DNA from 3 places in the Peribacillus sp. AS_2 genome. Region 1 is predicted to be linked to each of the others. Evidence: riboswitches for the same ligand, from Rfam matches in the RefSeq annotation. Region 1 holds a riboswitch; each other region holds the start of a gene.
The links. Region 1 has a riboswitch for thiamine pyrophosphate ahead of OTG27_RS15680 (ABC transporter substrate-binding protein). Riboswitches for the same ligand answer to the same signal wherever they lie in the genome.
Positions count from the first base shown of each region.

Region 2: linked by a shared signal. The riboswitch ahead of thiC (phosphomethylpyrimidine synthase ThiC) and the one ahead of OTG27_RS15680 (ABC transporter substrate-binding protein) in region 1 are both predicted to bind thiamine pyrophosphate.
Region 3: linked by a shared signal. The riboswitch ahead of tenA (thiaminase II) and the one ahead of OTG27_RS15680 (ABC transporter substrate-binding protein) in region 1 are both predicted to bind thiamine pyrophosphate.

Region 1 is NZ_JAPTGA010000008.1:66,494-71,706, reverse strand. It holds gene OTG27_RS15690 (ABC transporter permease) at 1-386, opposite strand, end outside; gene OTG27_RS15685 (thiamine-binding protein) at 383-667, opposite strand; gene OTG27_RS15680 (ABC transporter substrate-binding protein) at 679-1,674, opposite strand; TPP riboswitch at 1,808-1,917, opposite strand; gene OTG27_RS15675 (protein-glutamine gamma-glutamyltransferase) at 2,230-3,057, shown strand; gene rarD (EamA family transporter RarD) at 3,150-4,079, opposite strand; gene OTG27_RS15665 (amidohydrolase) at 4,160-5,213, opposite strand, start outside.
Region 2 is NZ_JAPTGA010000003.1:22,806-28,018, forward strand. It holds gene OTG27_RS05705 (histidine phosphatase family protein) at 53-598, shown strand; gene OTG27_RS05710 (HAD family hydrolase) at 750-1,538, shown strand; TPP riboswitch at 1,656-1,770, shown strand; gene thiC (phosphomethylpyrimidine synthase ThiC) at 1,906-3,687, shown strand; gene OTG27_RS05720 (hypothetical protein) at 3,710-3,880, shown strand; gene OTG27_RS05725 (DUF3231 family protein) at 3,967-4,476, opposite strand; gene OTG27_RS05730 (hypothetical protein) at 4,576-4,719, opposite strand; gene OTG27_RS05735 (spore coat protein) at 4,898-5,213, shown strand, end outside.
Region 3 is NZ_JAPTGA010000005.1:28,041-33,253, reverse strand. It holds gene OTG27_RS10350 (energy-coupling factor transporter transmembrane component T family protein) at 1-30, opposite strand, end outside; gene OTG27_RS10345 (ABC transporter ATP-binding protein) at 31-1,494, opposite strand; gene OTG27_RS10340 (ECF transporter S component) at 1,507-2,091, opposite strand; gene tenA (thiaminase II) at 2,107-2,790, opposite strand; TPP riboswitch at 2,926-3,057, opposite strand; gene OTG27_RS10330 (hypothetical protein) at 3,227-3,409, shown strand; gene OTG27_RS10325 (protein kinase domain-containing protein) at 3,875-4,603, shown strand; gene OTG27_RS10320 (hypothetical protein) at 4,600-4,767, opposite strand; gene OTG27_RS10315 (HU family DNA-binding protein) at 5,115-5,213, opposite strand, start outside.

The sequences.
Region 1 (5,213 bases):
AGTGAAATCACGATTAACTTAGGCAGCATGCCAAAGCCAAACCAGATCACCAAAAGCGGCGCCAAAACAATTATAGGTATATTTTGTGATAGTATGAGCAGAGGATAAACCGCGTCCTTCACACCTGGAAATAGGTGCAGGATTGCCGCGATCAATAAGCCGATGCAGCTTCCAATAAAAAAACCTGACAACGCAAGCTCGGTTGTGGATATAAGGTGTCCGTAAAGATTGCGGGACGACTCAATTCCTTCAATGAAAATGGCCGATGGAGCGGGAAGCAGCCATTCTTCAACTTTCAATAAGACTGTCACTGACTCCCATACTATCAGCAACAATAATAAAAGAAAGAAGGGAGCCCCCTTCTTCCAAATTCCCCTTCCGATCATGCCCGATATTTCTCCGTTAACGTATCCATCGTAATCCCGCTTGGCTGATATAATATTTTCACTTGGGAAATGACATTCGGTGATCCTATTTCAATCATTCTTACATTCATTTTTTCTATCACGGCAAAAAGCTCGGAAAGCTCCCCCTCCATTGTCGTTTCAAGCGGGTGAACCTCATACTTGACACCTGATTCTTCAATGATCTTGATTGCTTCATCGACCATAGGGATGACATTTTCCCCTTTAGGAATAATTTGTATACTAATTAATGAATTGGCCATTGTATTTCCTCCTATTTTGGTAAAAATTCATTGGTAAATGCCTTTTCAGGATCGAAATCACCTTCAAGAAGCTTATTTTCAGTCATCCACTCACTGTAATTCTTCCAAATTTCAAGCTTTTGTTCACCCCATCGCGGAGCATCATCCTGATACTTGGCTGCAAGCCACTCCTGGCTTTTCTTCACTAGTTTTGGATCAAGATCCGGTGCAGACTCAATTAACATATCTGCTGCATCATCAGGATTCTTAATCGCAAACTGGTATCCTTTCGAAGCTGCATGGACGAATGCTTTAACAGTCTCGGGATCTTCTTTTATCATCTTTTCATTTGTAGTCAAAACAGGCGTATAGTAATCAAGCTTATCAGAGTATTCCGTTAAGTACACCATATTAAGCTTATCATTTCGCAACTCAGCCTCAATGCCTGTCCAACCATAATAAATCCAGGCAAAATCTATATCCCTTTTAACCGAAGTGAAAAAATCCATGTCTCCTGTATTGACTATGTCCACTTTATTTACATCCGCATTTTCCTTTTTCATGAGTGAATCAATAATGGCCTTTTCAACCGGAGATCCCCAGCCACCATACGTTTTCCCTTCAAAATCCTTGGGAGTCGTAATGTCCTTAGCCTCAGGGGAAGCGAATCCCGAAGTATTATGCTGGATGACGGCAGCTACCGAAACAATCGGCACACCCTGTACGCGGGCCTGTGTTATGCCCTCTTGATAGCTCACGCCAAATTCAGATTTCCCTGAAGCGACAAGCTTATCAGCTCCAGCTTCACCTGGCATGATAATTTCCACATCAAGACCTTGTTCTTTAAAATAACCTTTTTCCTTGGCTACATACAATCCTGTATGGTTTGTATTCGGTGTCCAATCGAGCACGACCGATACCTTCTTTAATTTTTCATTTTTAGATGCTTCTTCTTTTTCATTAGTTCCGCCTGCTCCGCATCCAGCTAAAAGGAAGAACGAAGTTAACAGTGGTAAGAATTTATTCAAGTCATTATCCTCCTACACATCTTATAAGATTCATATGCCGGAACCATAATAGGGCTCCAGGGCTATTCAAATACTGGATAAAAAAGCAAAAAACGCCCGAAGATGAATTCGGACGTTAACATACAAAACAGAAAATCAGTCATAATATGTTCCCTCCGCTGGCATCACCCAGATCAGGTTCAAAGAGTCAGCATCTAATGGATGCAATCTCAGCCAGCAGTACTGGCCCCCCTACATTTCTCGCACATATGAACTTTTCTCTCTCATTATATCAATTCATGGGGAAAAAGGAATACTAATTTGCTTCTTCTCTCTAATTGGAAAGGTATTCCTGGCACTTCAGGATATCTTGCAAATATCTTTTGGAACGAAAATCATTGAAAGCAAAATAATTCTGCCTCTTTCCGTTCCAATCATTCTTGGCTGCAACGGCGGCGGACACGTTCCAAATAGTCATTTCTTTTCAAGCATTCATATAATGAGCATTACATGTAGACATTTTTGTTTACTTGTTTTATTAAACCCTTAATTTCATAAGCAAAAGGTGGATATGTCATGATAAAGATTAATCACAAATGGTTAGATGTCAGTCAAATCCAACCAGGTACAGCCTCTGCCAAATCGCTTGAAACTCTTCAATGCTTGGCGGAAGATTCTAACGTTTTTGAATACCGGAACTTTGGGGATTTTAATTTCGAGATACAGCTGAGGAACCGAGTCATAGAGGCAGCTATTGCGTTGGATAAAAGCGGTCCGGATTTTTCCACACTTGAGGAGTCTCAATCCAATCAACGTTATTGGCACCTTTCAAAGGATGGCACCTTTACCCTTCAGCCAGGGATTCTCCCTCATGCTGCGCTCGTTGACATTTTCATGAATGGAGGGCTTTATGCCTTCGAATGCGGTACAGCAATGGTCGTCACTTTTTTAAAGGCGATTTTGGATTTGATCGGCCCTAGGAATTTCGACCATCTTTTTTCAGACCTATTTTTATATGACTTTCGCCCTCCACAGAATATGGCTCTCATTATTCATCAAGGAAGGGATTATTTACCAGGTGATTGCGTTTACTTCAAAAACCCTGATCACGACTTGGCAACCCCTGAATGGCAAGGTGAAAATGCCATATTATTAGGGAATAACCTCTTTTATGGCCACGGGATCGGGATTACCACTGCACAGGGAATCATCGATGAATTAAATAGCAATAGAAAGCCATTCGCCACCATATCAGCATTTCTGACAACGCATATCATTTCCCTGGATAGTTCCTTCTATAGACAATTCCAACTAAATAACCCCCGTGCCAAGCCCGATAACAGTCCTGCCAGCCTTTCCAATTGTATTGTTTCTGAAATAGGTTCGAAGATATACCTTTCATGACCCTGGCATTTCGCCTATGCCATAAATCCGTTTTATTGAATATCGACATAAAAAAATGCTTGGGCAGAAAATTCCCCAAGCATTTTTTCTATTCAAGCACCAATATTCCCTTTGCCTTTGAACCTGCGGGCACTTGCCTGCCCCCATTTCGTTATGGATAGTGTATAAACAGCCAAGGCCGACCATATGAACAAAAAGGCTAAAAGATGTGCTTTGGTGAAACTTTCATGATAGACGAATACCCCGATCAATAAAGATAAGGTCGGAGCGATATACTGAAAAATGCCTAGCATCGATAACGGGATCTTCTCGGCCCCTTTTGCAAAATATAAAAGAGGCAATGCCGTGGCAATCCCGCCGCCCACCAACAGCAAGCTTGTGCTCCCGTCTGTAAAGAATTGCATTTCCGACCTGTTCATCAAGTAAATCAGGTAACCTAGGGCCAGAGGCGTTACCATCATCGTTTCGAGCGTCAGCCCGATTGCCGATTCGGCCTTGATCATTTTTTTTGCCAGACCGTATAATCCAAAGGTCATGGCCAAAACAAGAGAGATCCACGGGATCGTGCCGAAATGAATGCCAAGGATCAAGACTCCGATTCCTGCAAGCAGGAATGAAATGATTTGGGCCCCGCTCAATTTTTCTTTTAAGACTATCACTCCCAATAGTACACTGACGAGCGGATTGATATAATATCCAAGGCTCGTGTCGAGGATCCGTCCTGAGTTAACGGCCCATATGAACACTCCCCAATTAGCTGTAACAAGCAGTGACGCCGTTAGTAATGCCGTAAAGAGTTTCGGATTGCCCATTATGTTTTTGACATAATCTAGAAACGCCTGCCATTTTTTCATGAACATCAATAAAACCAGCATGAACACGAAAGACCATAATACCCTCTGAGCTAAAATTTCTATTGCACCGACTCCCTGAAGGAACTTCCAGTAAACCGGCACAACTCCCCACATCATGTAAGAAAGGGCTGCATAAATCGCCCCTTCTTTTTGTTGATCCACTTTCATAACAAGCCTTCTTTCCATTTACATTCCTTTATCTAACTCCATCTAACAATTTTGTATTTCCATTTCTTTTTTTGCAACTGTTAATTTTTATCATACATGATTTTGTCATCGATGACCGTCATGACCGCCTCAGCTTTCAGGAGATCATCCGGTGCAACAGCAAAGACATCCAGATTAAACACGGTAAAATCGGCATCGTACCCTTTATTGATCACACCGCGGCGTTTTTCCTGGCCGATTGCTACAGCACTCCCTTTGGTATACAATGCGAAAGCCTCGAAAACGGAAAGCCTTTCAGACAAACCATATACGGTGCGGTCCTCACTGTTGATTTTCATCCTTGTGACAGCGGCATGAATGCCCAAAATCGGATTTAATGGTTCAATGGGTGCATCCGACCCTCCCGCACAAATGATGCCCATGTTCAAATAGGTTCTCCAGGCATAGGAGGATTCCAATAGATCGGCTGATACCTTTTCTTCCACCCACGGAAAATCGGACGGAACGAACCCCGGTTGAATATCAAAGATTACCGGCAGCTTTGCCGCACGCTCCAAAAGCTCCGGCCGTACAATCTGCGCATGGATGAGCCGGTCCCTCTGTCCCTTTTTCGGGGGGAGGGCTTCAATTGCATTCAATACGTATTCAAAAGCGAGATCGCCAATCGCATGGACAGCAATCGGCATTCCGGCAGCCCTTGCTTTTTTCACCCATTCCTGAAGCTCGTTTTCAGTGAATATCGCGACTCCATTCGTATTCTTTTGATCTACATAAGGTTCGCTCAACAGGGCTGTGCGTCCGCCTAAGGAGCCGTCGGTAAAGATCTTCATGCTGTCGAATTTGATATATCGCGTACCTTTCTGATAGCCGCCGCCTGCTGCCAGCATTTCTTCTAACGCTTCGTGATGGACGAGCAAGTTGGCGCGAAAGGCCATTTCCCGGTCCTCGATTACCGATTTAAACGCCTGATATGTCGGTATGAAGCCATTGTAGTAATGGAGGTCCTCGGTATGACCGCCAGTCAAACCTAGCTTATATGCGTCTTCTATGGCCTCTGTGAGCGCGTTTTCGATATACTCTTGATCAATGCCGGGAAGGCTGTCTAAAATAAGGTTCTGCGCCTGGCTTTCTTTA
Region 2 (5,213 bases), on a different contig from region 1:
GGCTTTTATAAGAAATAGAAACGAATATTTTAAAAGATAAAAAGGAGAATATATGAAAATTGGTTTGGTACGGCATTTTAAGGTGGCACATGAATTTCCTACTGGGAAATCTGTGACGGCGGATGATATGAAGCAATGGTTTGTGGACTATGATGCAGCGGATATTATTTATGGAACGACTTTATTTGGCATGGAGGAATGGCAGGAATGTTATTGCAGTGATATGTCGAGAGCCGTCAAGACAGCGGAACACATCTTTCCAGGCACGGTTCATCGGATGGAGGAGCTGCGGGAAATTCCTTCTCCCCCTCTGAGGGGAAGGATTAAGCTGCCGTTCATCCTTTGGGCCATCTGGATTCGCTGCTGCTCGGTGATCAACAAGCAGACAAGGGCGGAAATTAAGTTTGCTGAGCAAAGAATCAAAAAAGTATTGGATGAAGTCTTTGCAAAGGGGGAAAGGAATGTTCTGATCGTGAGTCATGCCGCCCTCATGGTATATATGAGGAAAGAGCTGATCCGACGGGGGTTCACCGGTCCAAAATTCAAGATTGCCAGCAATGGAAAACTGTATGTATTTGAAAGCGGAAAAGGGAAATGAATATATGGTTCCCACCGGAAAAGGGAAGCCATTTTGCGAAGAAAGAGGCATGCATTTTCCGAATAGTTATTCTTTTTTTATTGGTTGTGGTTTATTATTGTAATAGTGTAATTTTTACGAATTCAATATTGGGGAAAGAGGGGTGGACATTTTGCTGAAGGCAGTTTTTTTTGATTTAGATGATACATTACTATGGGATCAGAAAAGTGTAAAAGAGGCTTTTGTGGCCACATGCGAAGTTGCCAAGGAGAAATATGGTCTGAATGTCGACGAGTTTGAAGAAGCGGTGCGGAAGGAAGCGCGTGATCTTTATTCTTCTTACGATACATATGCATTCACTCAAATGATTGGAATCAACCCATTTGAGGGACTATGGGGGAATTTTCAGGATGATCATGATGAATTCCGGAAGATGGCCGGGATTGTACCGGCTTATCGGAAAGAAGCGTGGACGAGGGGCTTGAAGGCATTAGGGATCAATGACCCGGAATTTGGACTTGAACTGGCAGAACGTTTCCCGGCCGAAAGACGCAAAAAGCCATTTATCTATGAAGAAACATTCCGTGTTCTGGATGAATTAAAAGGGAAGTACAAATTGCTATTGCTTACGAACGGATCTCCTGAGCTGCAAAATACCAAACTTGAAATAACGCCTGAACTGGTTCCTTATTTCGACCAAATCGTGATTTCAGGCGCATTTGGACGAGGTAAACCGGATGCCTCCATTTTTGAGCATGCTTTGGAAATCATGGAGCTAGATAAGGATGAAGTATTGATGGTCGGCGATAATTTAATGACCGATATCCTTGGAGCATCACGGGTAGGCATAAAGTCGGTTTGGATAAATCGCCATGATAAGGAACGGAATGAAGTGATTCCAACCTACGAAATCACGCATTTAGAGGAGCTTTTCCCTATCCTTGGGAGCCTGGGGAATTAATTGGCGGTCCTCCTCCAAATAACAAATTTTTAGATGATTGCAGAGAAAATACTAGGTCTTTTAAATTATTTACAGAATGAAAAGGGTGAGATATAGTTACCCTGTAATCAATTAAATTATTCAGACTAGGGGTGTCCAATAAAAGTTGGGCTGAGAGAGAAGCGCTTAAGCTTCTTAACCCTCAGGACCTGATCTGGTTCATACCAGCGTGGGGAAGTTAGAATCTACTAAACGATGACCTTTCAATTGGTCATTTCTGTAGTCATACTAACGTTAGCCGGGTCTTAAATATGAGACCTGGCTTTTTCGTGCGAAGTGGATTGGATTTTGTCCTTTTTAAATGAACTTAAAAAGGAGAAATGAAATCATGAAGAGTAATTCAGTAAATGACATGAACGTTTCAATTATGTCCAGTTTTGCCGGGAGTAAAAAAGTGTATGTTGAGGGATCTAGACCCGATATTAAAGTACCTATGCGTGAAATTGAGCTAAGTCCGACGACAGGGGCATTCGGCGAAGAGGAGAATCCGCCTTTACGTGTATATGATACAAGCGGCTTCTATACGGATTCAGAATATCCGATTGATATTCATAAAGGCCTTGCCCCGATTAGACGCAGCTGGGTTCTGGAACGGGAAGATGTTGAAGAGTATGAAGGGCGTGAAATAAAGCCGGAAGATAACGGATATAGAAAAGTGGAGTCACAATCCAATGCCGAAGTTTTTCCGGGATTGAAAAGAAAACCATTGCGTGCGGTGAAAGGGAAAAACGTAACCCAGCTCCATTATGCCCGCAAAGGGATCATTACTCCAGAAATGGAGTTCATTTCGATCAGGGAAAATGTAGCCCCTGAGTTTGTAAGGGAAGAGGTAGCTAGCGGGCGGGCAATTATTCCGGCAAATATTAACCATCCTGAAAGTGAGCCGATGATCATCGGACGTAATTTTCACGTGAAGATAAATGCGAATATTGGAAATTCAGCTGTCAGTTCATCGATCGAAGCTGAAGTGGAGAAAATGACTTGGGCTACACGATGGGGTGCAGACAACATAATGGATCTTTCCACAGGAAAGAATATTCACACGACGCGGGAATGGATTATCAGGAATTCACCTGTGCCTGTTGGGACGGTTCCGATATATCAAGCATTGGAAAAAGTGAATGGGGTCGCGGAAGATTTAAATTGGGAAGTATTCCGGGATACATTAATCGAGCAGGCTGAGCAAGGTGTCGATTACTTCACCATACACGCTGGTGTGCTTTTGCGATACATCCCAATGACAGCAAAGCGAGTTACGGGTATTGTTTCCCGGGGAGGCTCCATCATGGCACAATGGTGCTTGGCCCACCACCAAGAAAGCTTTCTCTATACACACTTTGAAGAGATTTGTGAAATCATGAAGACGTATGATGTTTCTTTCTCATTAGGTGACGGTCTCCGTCCGGGATCCATTGCAGATGCAAACGATGAGGCACAATTTGCGGAATTGGAAACACTTGGGGAATTGACGAAGATTGCTTGGAAGCACGATGTTCAAGTCATGGTGGAGGGACCCGGTCACGTACCGATGCATTTGATTAAAGAAAATATGGATAAACAGCTGGAAGTCTGTCAAGAAGCACCATTCTATACCCTGGGACCATTGACGACGGACATAGCTCCTGGATACGACCATATCACTTCTGCGATTGGTGCTGCCATGATTGGATGGTTTGGAACGGCCATGCTTTGCTATGTGACACCGAAAGAGCATTTGGGACTTCCGAATAAAGAGGATGTTCGGGTAGGGGTCATTACTTATAAAATTGCAGCACACGCAGCTGATCTTGCAAAAGGCCATCCGCAGGCAAGAAAACGGGATGATGCCCTTTCGAAGGCTAGATTCGAATTTCGTTGGAGAGATCAATTCAATCTTTCCCTTGATCCTGAAAGGGCGGTTGAATATCACGATGAAACTCTTCCGGCAGAAGGTGCCAAAACAGCCCATTTCTGTTCAATGTGCGGACCGAAATTCTGCAGTATGAGAATCTCTCAGGACATCCGTGATTTGGCGAAGGAAAAGGGTCTGGGCTTTGAGTCGGTAATCGATGAAGGGCTTAAAGAAAAAGCGAATGAATTTAGGAAAACGGATGGGGAAATCTATCAATGATTCCGACGAGAGGGAGAATTCGATGAATCGGGTAATCCAGATAAAAGTTGAAATGAAACAGTTGGAAACTCAATTGGAGCAGCTGAAAAGAGAGCTGAATATTTTTCGGGAGAATTGCAACCATGAATTTGTGAAAAATGATTATAGTCAACAATGTACAAAGTGCCACTTGATCGAAAGTCTTCAATGGTAATGATTCCTTAATCGTCCTTTTGGAATGAATCCCTTAATCATGTTGATTCGATTACAAACATGATTAAGGGGATCTATCATTACTATTTACATACTTGTTTTATTGATATGAAGGGGAGGAGGGACAAGCCATCCTTTTTCCTTATTCAATCTTAGGAAGTCAGCACCCAATGCAGCTTTGTTGGTATGGAATTGCGCAAACATCTGTGCAATATCTTCGCGGATGCATTGACCCATCATTTGGCTGCAAGCAACTAATCCTGCATTAATATCGATTGATACTGAAGCGGAGATTTCAGGATCTTGAAGACGTGCCCCGACGGGAATATCCTCCAAATTAGCTTTAGGCCTTTCAGGTGGTGAGGGAGGCAGTCCTACGTTATTTTCTTTTAATAATGATTCAAGTTGGTCATGTTCCTGTTTCCCTTGATCGATCACTTCAACAAGCAATTTATGCAGGTCTTTGTCGCCAGTATGATTAAGCATGGTTTGATGACAGGCAATCAACCCTTTTGTAGTTGTTAGAAATGCCCATGTTCCAAAAACCTCTCCGTAATGCATAGGCTCATCTTTCGGATTTCCGCTTAAAATTCCCATAACCATCCTCCTTGAAATTCATTAACGAATTTAAGTTACCCTGAATTCATCCAAGCATGCATCGTTGATGTTTGGGAAATGTTAGAGGGCTTTTAATGCTTACCCTTTTATTCCTTGCAGCCATTCTTGATAACATTCATCACACAGCATTTCGTTTCTATCCGTGTCAGTAATTTGAAATGTTACGATATGGATTTTTTTTTCTTCCGTGACATCACTACAATAGAAGCATTGATGTGTCATTAGAAATCCTCCCATGTATATAAAGTGTTTATAGTTTAAAGCGCCACGGTTTTTTTATACAGAAAAAATGATGCAGCAGTTTTTTGGTCTTCTTGGAAGAGTTTAGATTGAATAATCCGGTTGGGGTTTAACATACTAAACGTGTTCGCTTGATTGATAAAATGAGGAGGGAAATACAATGCAAAACCAATATCAACAAGGTCAAGTACACCAGAACATGCAAACGGGTGCTATCCCCCCACAATTGAATCACGGTGGTCACGAAGTATTCGATGTACATGAAGTGCTGTCGGGAGCGATCGGTACTTTAAACACGTATACTCTTTTGCGTCAGCATGTCCAAGATCAGGAATTACTCGACATTCTGGATCGTCAATATCAGTTCATCCAAGATGAATATAATATTTCATTGGAGTGCTTCCAAACGGGCCAGGATCCTTCTAAACGGACTGAGAGCTACAAAATGAATCAAGGTAACGATTTTATATATGGAT
Region 3 (5,213 bases), on a different contig from region 1:
GAGCCATGTTTCTGCGTTTGAAACATTCATCTACATGACACTCCTTTTAACTTTGGTCTCGACAAATCCGGCTTGCGCGATGTTTTTATCACTTATTACGTTTCCGCCCTTAACCGTCCAGATCCTGGTTGCAAAGTTTTTTGAAATATGTTCGTCATGAGTTACCATGATCACGGTTATTCCGCGCTTTCGATATTCCTCGAACCATTCCAATAATGCAAAGGTATTTTTCGAATCTTGGCCAAATGTCGGCTCATCCAGGAGAATGATTTTTTTGTCGATTACGATTGATGCTGCTACGCTTAAGCGACGCTTTTGACCCATTGATAATTGAAACGGATGTTTATCCCGATGTGCCTCAAGGCGGAACACTTTAAGCAATGAGCGGACTCTCTCATCTATTTCTTGTTGCGGCCTTTTATCAATACGCAATGAATAAGCAATCTCTTCATATACAGTATTTGCAACGAACTGAAACTCAGGATTTTGAAAGACAAACGTCATATGATCCGTTGGATTTTTCACCATTTTAATGGGGTTCCCCAATAATTCATACGTACCTTTCGTTTTTATGAACTGCATCAATGCATGCAAAAGTGTACTCTTGCCCGCGCCATTTTCTCCCCTTATCACAATCCATTCTCCTGAATGGACCTTCAGCTCTTCAACCTTGATTTTTTCCTCTTTATTCCGAAAACCGCTAAATCCTTGCACATCCAGAAGGGGTAAACAATTTGTAAATTGGTGTTCCCTAGTGGGTGCATACTTCTGTATATATTCATCCCAAACACCAGGGAACCAAATTCCATGTTCTCTCATTTCATTTTTATATAGGGAAAGAATGGTGTCTCTTGGACCATCAGCTATGATTTGACCGTCATCGTTTAAAAGCACGATTCGTTCGATGAATTCTAAAACATGGTCAATTTTATGTTCGACGATAATAACCGTTTTGTCTTTTCCGACTTCCTTCAACAAGTCCCAGATTTCTTTCGTTCCTTCCGGATCAAGCATGGCTGTCGGTTCATCTAAAAATAGCACTTCTGGTTCAAGGGCCAATACTGAAGCGATTGCCAGACGCTGTTTCATCCCGCCTGATAATGTTTCTATACTTGTATGCCCTAGGTTCAATCCTACATTACGGATTTGATTTTCAATTTTCTCTTTCATTTCTTCTTTAGGGACGGAAAGATTCTCAAGGACAAAGGCAATTTCCTCATCGGCAAATGGCATGCAAAACTGGCTATCAGGGTCTTGAAAAACATACCCCCATGAAGAAGGGCATTTCAATTTCTCCGCTTTCATCGGGACTTCGATGGAATTCGGAATCAATCCGCTTAACACTTGCAACAGAGTGGACTTACCACATCCTGATGGTCCCAACAATAGCACTTTTTCTCCTTGATCAAACGATAGTGATAGGTCCTTGAATATCAAAAATTCATCACCGGGAAATTTCATTCTTAACTTTTCAACAGAAACGATTGGTTCCATGGCCCTCAACCTCTACTTTTGATCCAGTTCTGCATAATCTTTATTGGAAACCGGACGCACAAGATTTGTTACTCCTGTTGCTTCCAGGACTTTAACTAGATAATAAGCGGTCACACCTGCAAATAATATGGAACCCACAAACCTCGCTATCATGAATAACGATAGATTCCAAGTTGAAAGCGCACCTATTTCCCCGTATGCAAAATCCATGATAACTGATGCCAGGCAGGAAGCTATCGCAGCTAAAACGGCCACCGGCATATTGAATTTTTTATATTTGAAAGTCATGAACACCAGTTCCGCTAACAAACCTTGGACCACCCCATATAACAGTACGGTCAGCCCCCATGGTGAACCAAGGAAGAACTCCCCGGAAGCTGCAGCTATCTCCGCCAAAAGTGCCACACCCGGTTTCCGTAAAATTAAGAAGGCGACGGGGCCAGCTATAAACCACATTCCATAAATAAGTTGATCCAGATGTAATCCTAATGGTTTAACGGAATAATAAATCGAACCCCAAAGGATATAAACGATTCCAAATGCTACCGCAATCACGATCGTGACTAATATATCCGTTAATTTCAATCCTTTTTTCATTGTTTCATTCTCCTTTTATACTTCTAATGTTTCCTTATGAACGGGCCATGTCTCTAAACGATAAGCCATTTCCCAAAATGAGTATTCATATTGGCTGCTGAGAATAAAATGCTCTTTCATTCTCGCCTTATCTTCTTCAGTTACTTTTTCAGCTATCTCATCCAGCCTCGCAATTTGTTCTTCCACCAAAGTGCGGAACCACTCTCCTCCGTAAGCCGCTATCCATTCTTGATAAATCGGCTCTTCGGGCATGCACCCTTGCAGCTTTTCACCTATCTCATAATACAGCCAGTAACACGGCAAGATAGCTGCAATAACATCTCCTAAATGTCCCGAATATGCCGCACGATACATATGGGAAGTATAAGCATAGGCAGTCGGGGCAGGCTTGAAATTTTCCCGTTCTTCTTTTGTGATGCCTAATCTCTCGGAAAAATTCTCATGAAGCTTCAACTCCGCTTCATATGTTCCTTGTGCATGGCCGGCAAGCCTGCTTGTTGTATGTAAATCCGTAGCTTTGACTGCCCCTAAGGCTTGAACTCTAGCAAAATGAGATAAATAATAGGCATCTTGCATGACATAAAAACGGAAACACTCCAATGGCAATGTGCCATCTCCTATTCCTGCAACAAAAGGATGATTAAAACTAGCTTCCCAAATGTGATCAACTTCCTTACGGATTTCCTCTGAAAACTTCATGTCCATTACCTCCAAATTGTATTTTTTCATTGAACGTTACAGAAAAAAACACTTATCACCCCTTTTTTTGCAAACAAAAAACCACTTTCTTAAACGTAAAGAAAGTGGTTGTACTTGAAATAATACGGAAATGTATAGTTCCAGACCCCACTTCCCTACGCTGGTATAAACCAGATCAGGTTCTAAGGGTCTTAAAGTCATACTTCAATCTCAGCTTTTGTGGGTAAAAAATCAACTTTTACCTATAAAGCACCCCTAGTGGTACAAATTGTATATTAAATTCATTTGCCTTTATATTAACACGATAAATCCAATTGTCAAACGTATTAGAAAAGTTTTCTTGATTTAGGGTTACTAAACTTTCAATCTTCCATCCCCTCTTTTCCCGTAGCCTTCAAAGAATTTGATCAAAGGGAGCTCAGTTAGTAGTTTACTCGTGAGTTTTACCGGTTTACTCGTGAGTTTTGCAATTTTACTCGTGAATATAATGGTTACTCGTAAGTTTTACCGGTTTACTCGTGAGTTCTACAGTTTTACTCGTGAATTCTACTACTTTACTCGTGAGTTTTGCCGGTTTACTCGTGAATTCTGCTGTTTTACTCGTGAATTGGCCACTTGACTCGTGAATTCAGCTGCTTTACTCGTGAATTTAATGAATTCACAGTAATCCCCTTTTGAACTTTCCATCAATCCAGCTCACTATTATGACGCCGGTTAGGGATTTCCCAAAGCAACTTCTCAACTCGCGCCCATCCACCTCATCACCTCCTACTCTTTTATTATGAATTCATTATAGTAAACTTAATATTTTTAAAAACCATATAATTTCATAATGTGAAATTATATGAAAAATTTATTTTTAATTGTGAACTATCAAAAGATCGCCCCGAAGAAATGACTTTCATTACCGCATTATCAAAAATCAGTGTTAAACTATCCATGTTCATTCATATTTCCAGCTTAATTAATAACGGCCTTTTTTTGTTCTTGACTTGAATAGATGAAAGTGGTGAGGAAAGTTTCAATTTTGCGTACATTTAGAAAGTTATACCAATTTTTTGTGGATATTCCTTTAAAAAAGAGTGTGGTTTTGAATTACCGCTACGAGGTAAAAGCTGTAATCGGAACAGGAAGCTACGGTATTGTTTATCTTTGCAATGATTTGAAAATGAATGAAAATATAGTGATCAAACAGCTCCGGAAAAGTAAACGCCGCAGTAAAAAAGAGCTGAAACAATTTGAAAATGAAATTTCCATATTACGAATGTTAAACCACAGAAATATCCCTAAATTTCACGAGAAATTTTCGCAAGATGGAAATGTTTATTTTGTGATGGATTTCATAGAAGGGAATAATTTAGAAGACCATATTTTCTCGAATCAATTAACGTTCAATGAGAAAGAGTCTCTACATTTTCTGGTTAAGCTGGTCGATTTAGTATGTTATCTACATGAGCATGACATTTTCCATCAAGATATACGTATACCGAATATTCTACTTAAGAACCATCAGCCCATTTTGATAGACTTTGGTTTGTCCAAGATGATCAATTCCGCCAACCTCGCAAAAGAATCCATTTTGCAGCTGAAAAGGCAGGATTTTTACGACTTGGGGGAAATACTTCTATATGTACTTTATACGACGTACGCTTCCAAAAGTAAAAAAGCACTTCCTTGGACAGAAGAGCTTTCGTTAGAAAAAGAAACCGTGCATATACTGAAAAGGTTATTAAGCATCCAAGAACCTTACTCAAATATTAAAGATATCTCAATGGACCTTCAGGCAGTATTGAAGTCAAAGAATTGGAATTAGCTGCTGCTGCCCCGCCCTTTTCTTTTGTAGCGGTCACTTCCACTCATGGGATACCTTTTGTACCCCCGGCTGCTGCTGCTGCTGCCTCGGCGATAATGCCCATGTCTTCGCTCACTGCTGCCTTGGGAAAGCTGTTTGATTTTTTTCATTATTTTCTTCAGCATTTCTTTCACCTCTTTTATTTTGGTTTTAAAGCCTGTTATTCATTTAGCCTAACATAGTCACAGTATAAACCTTATTAATAAGTACTATAATTTTTTTTCATTTGTGTTACAATCCATTACTGCTTCATAGATTCGGCTTTTTTCATTGTTGGTCATGGGAACGCCCTGATCCCTTTAATTTATGAAACTCCAAATGGCTCTTACAACATACGAATCGATGACAAAGTCGATTTTTTATCTTTCCCATTTCTTAGTTACATTCGGAATATATTATCTGTTTTTCGAATCAGTCAGTAAAAAAAACCTGGCGCATATTTCATCGCCAGGTTTTTTTCTTCGTTCACCTTTTATTTTACAGCTTCTTTTAATTCCTTTCCTGCTTTAAAAGCAGGTACTTTACTAGCTGCAATTTGTATTTCTTCGCCAGTTTGCGGGTTTCTTCCTGT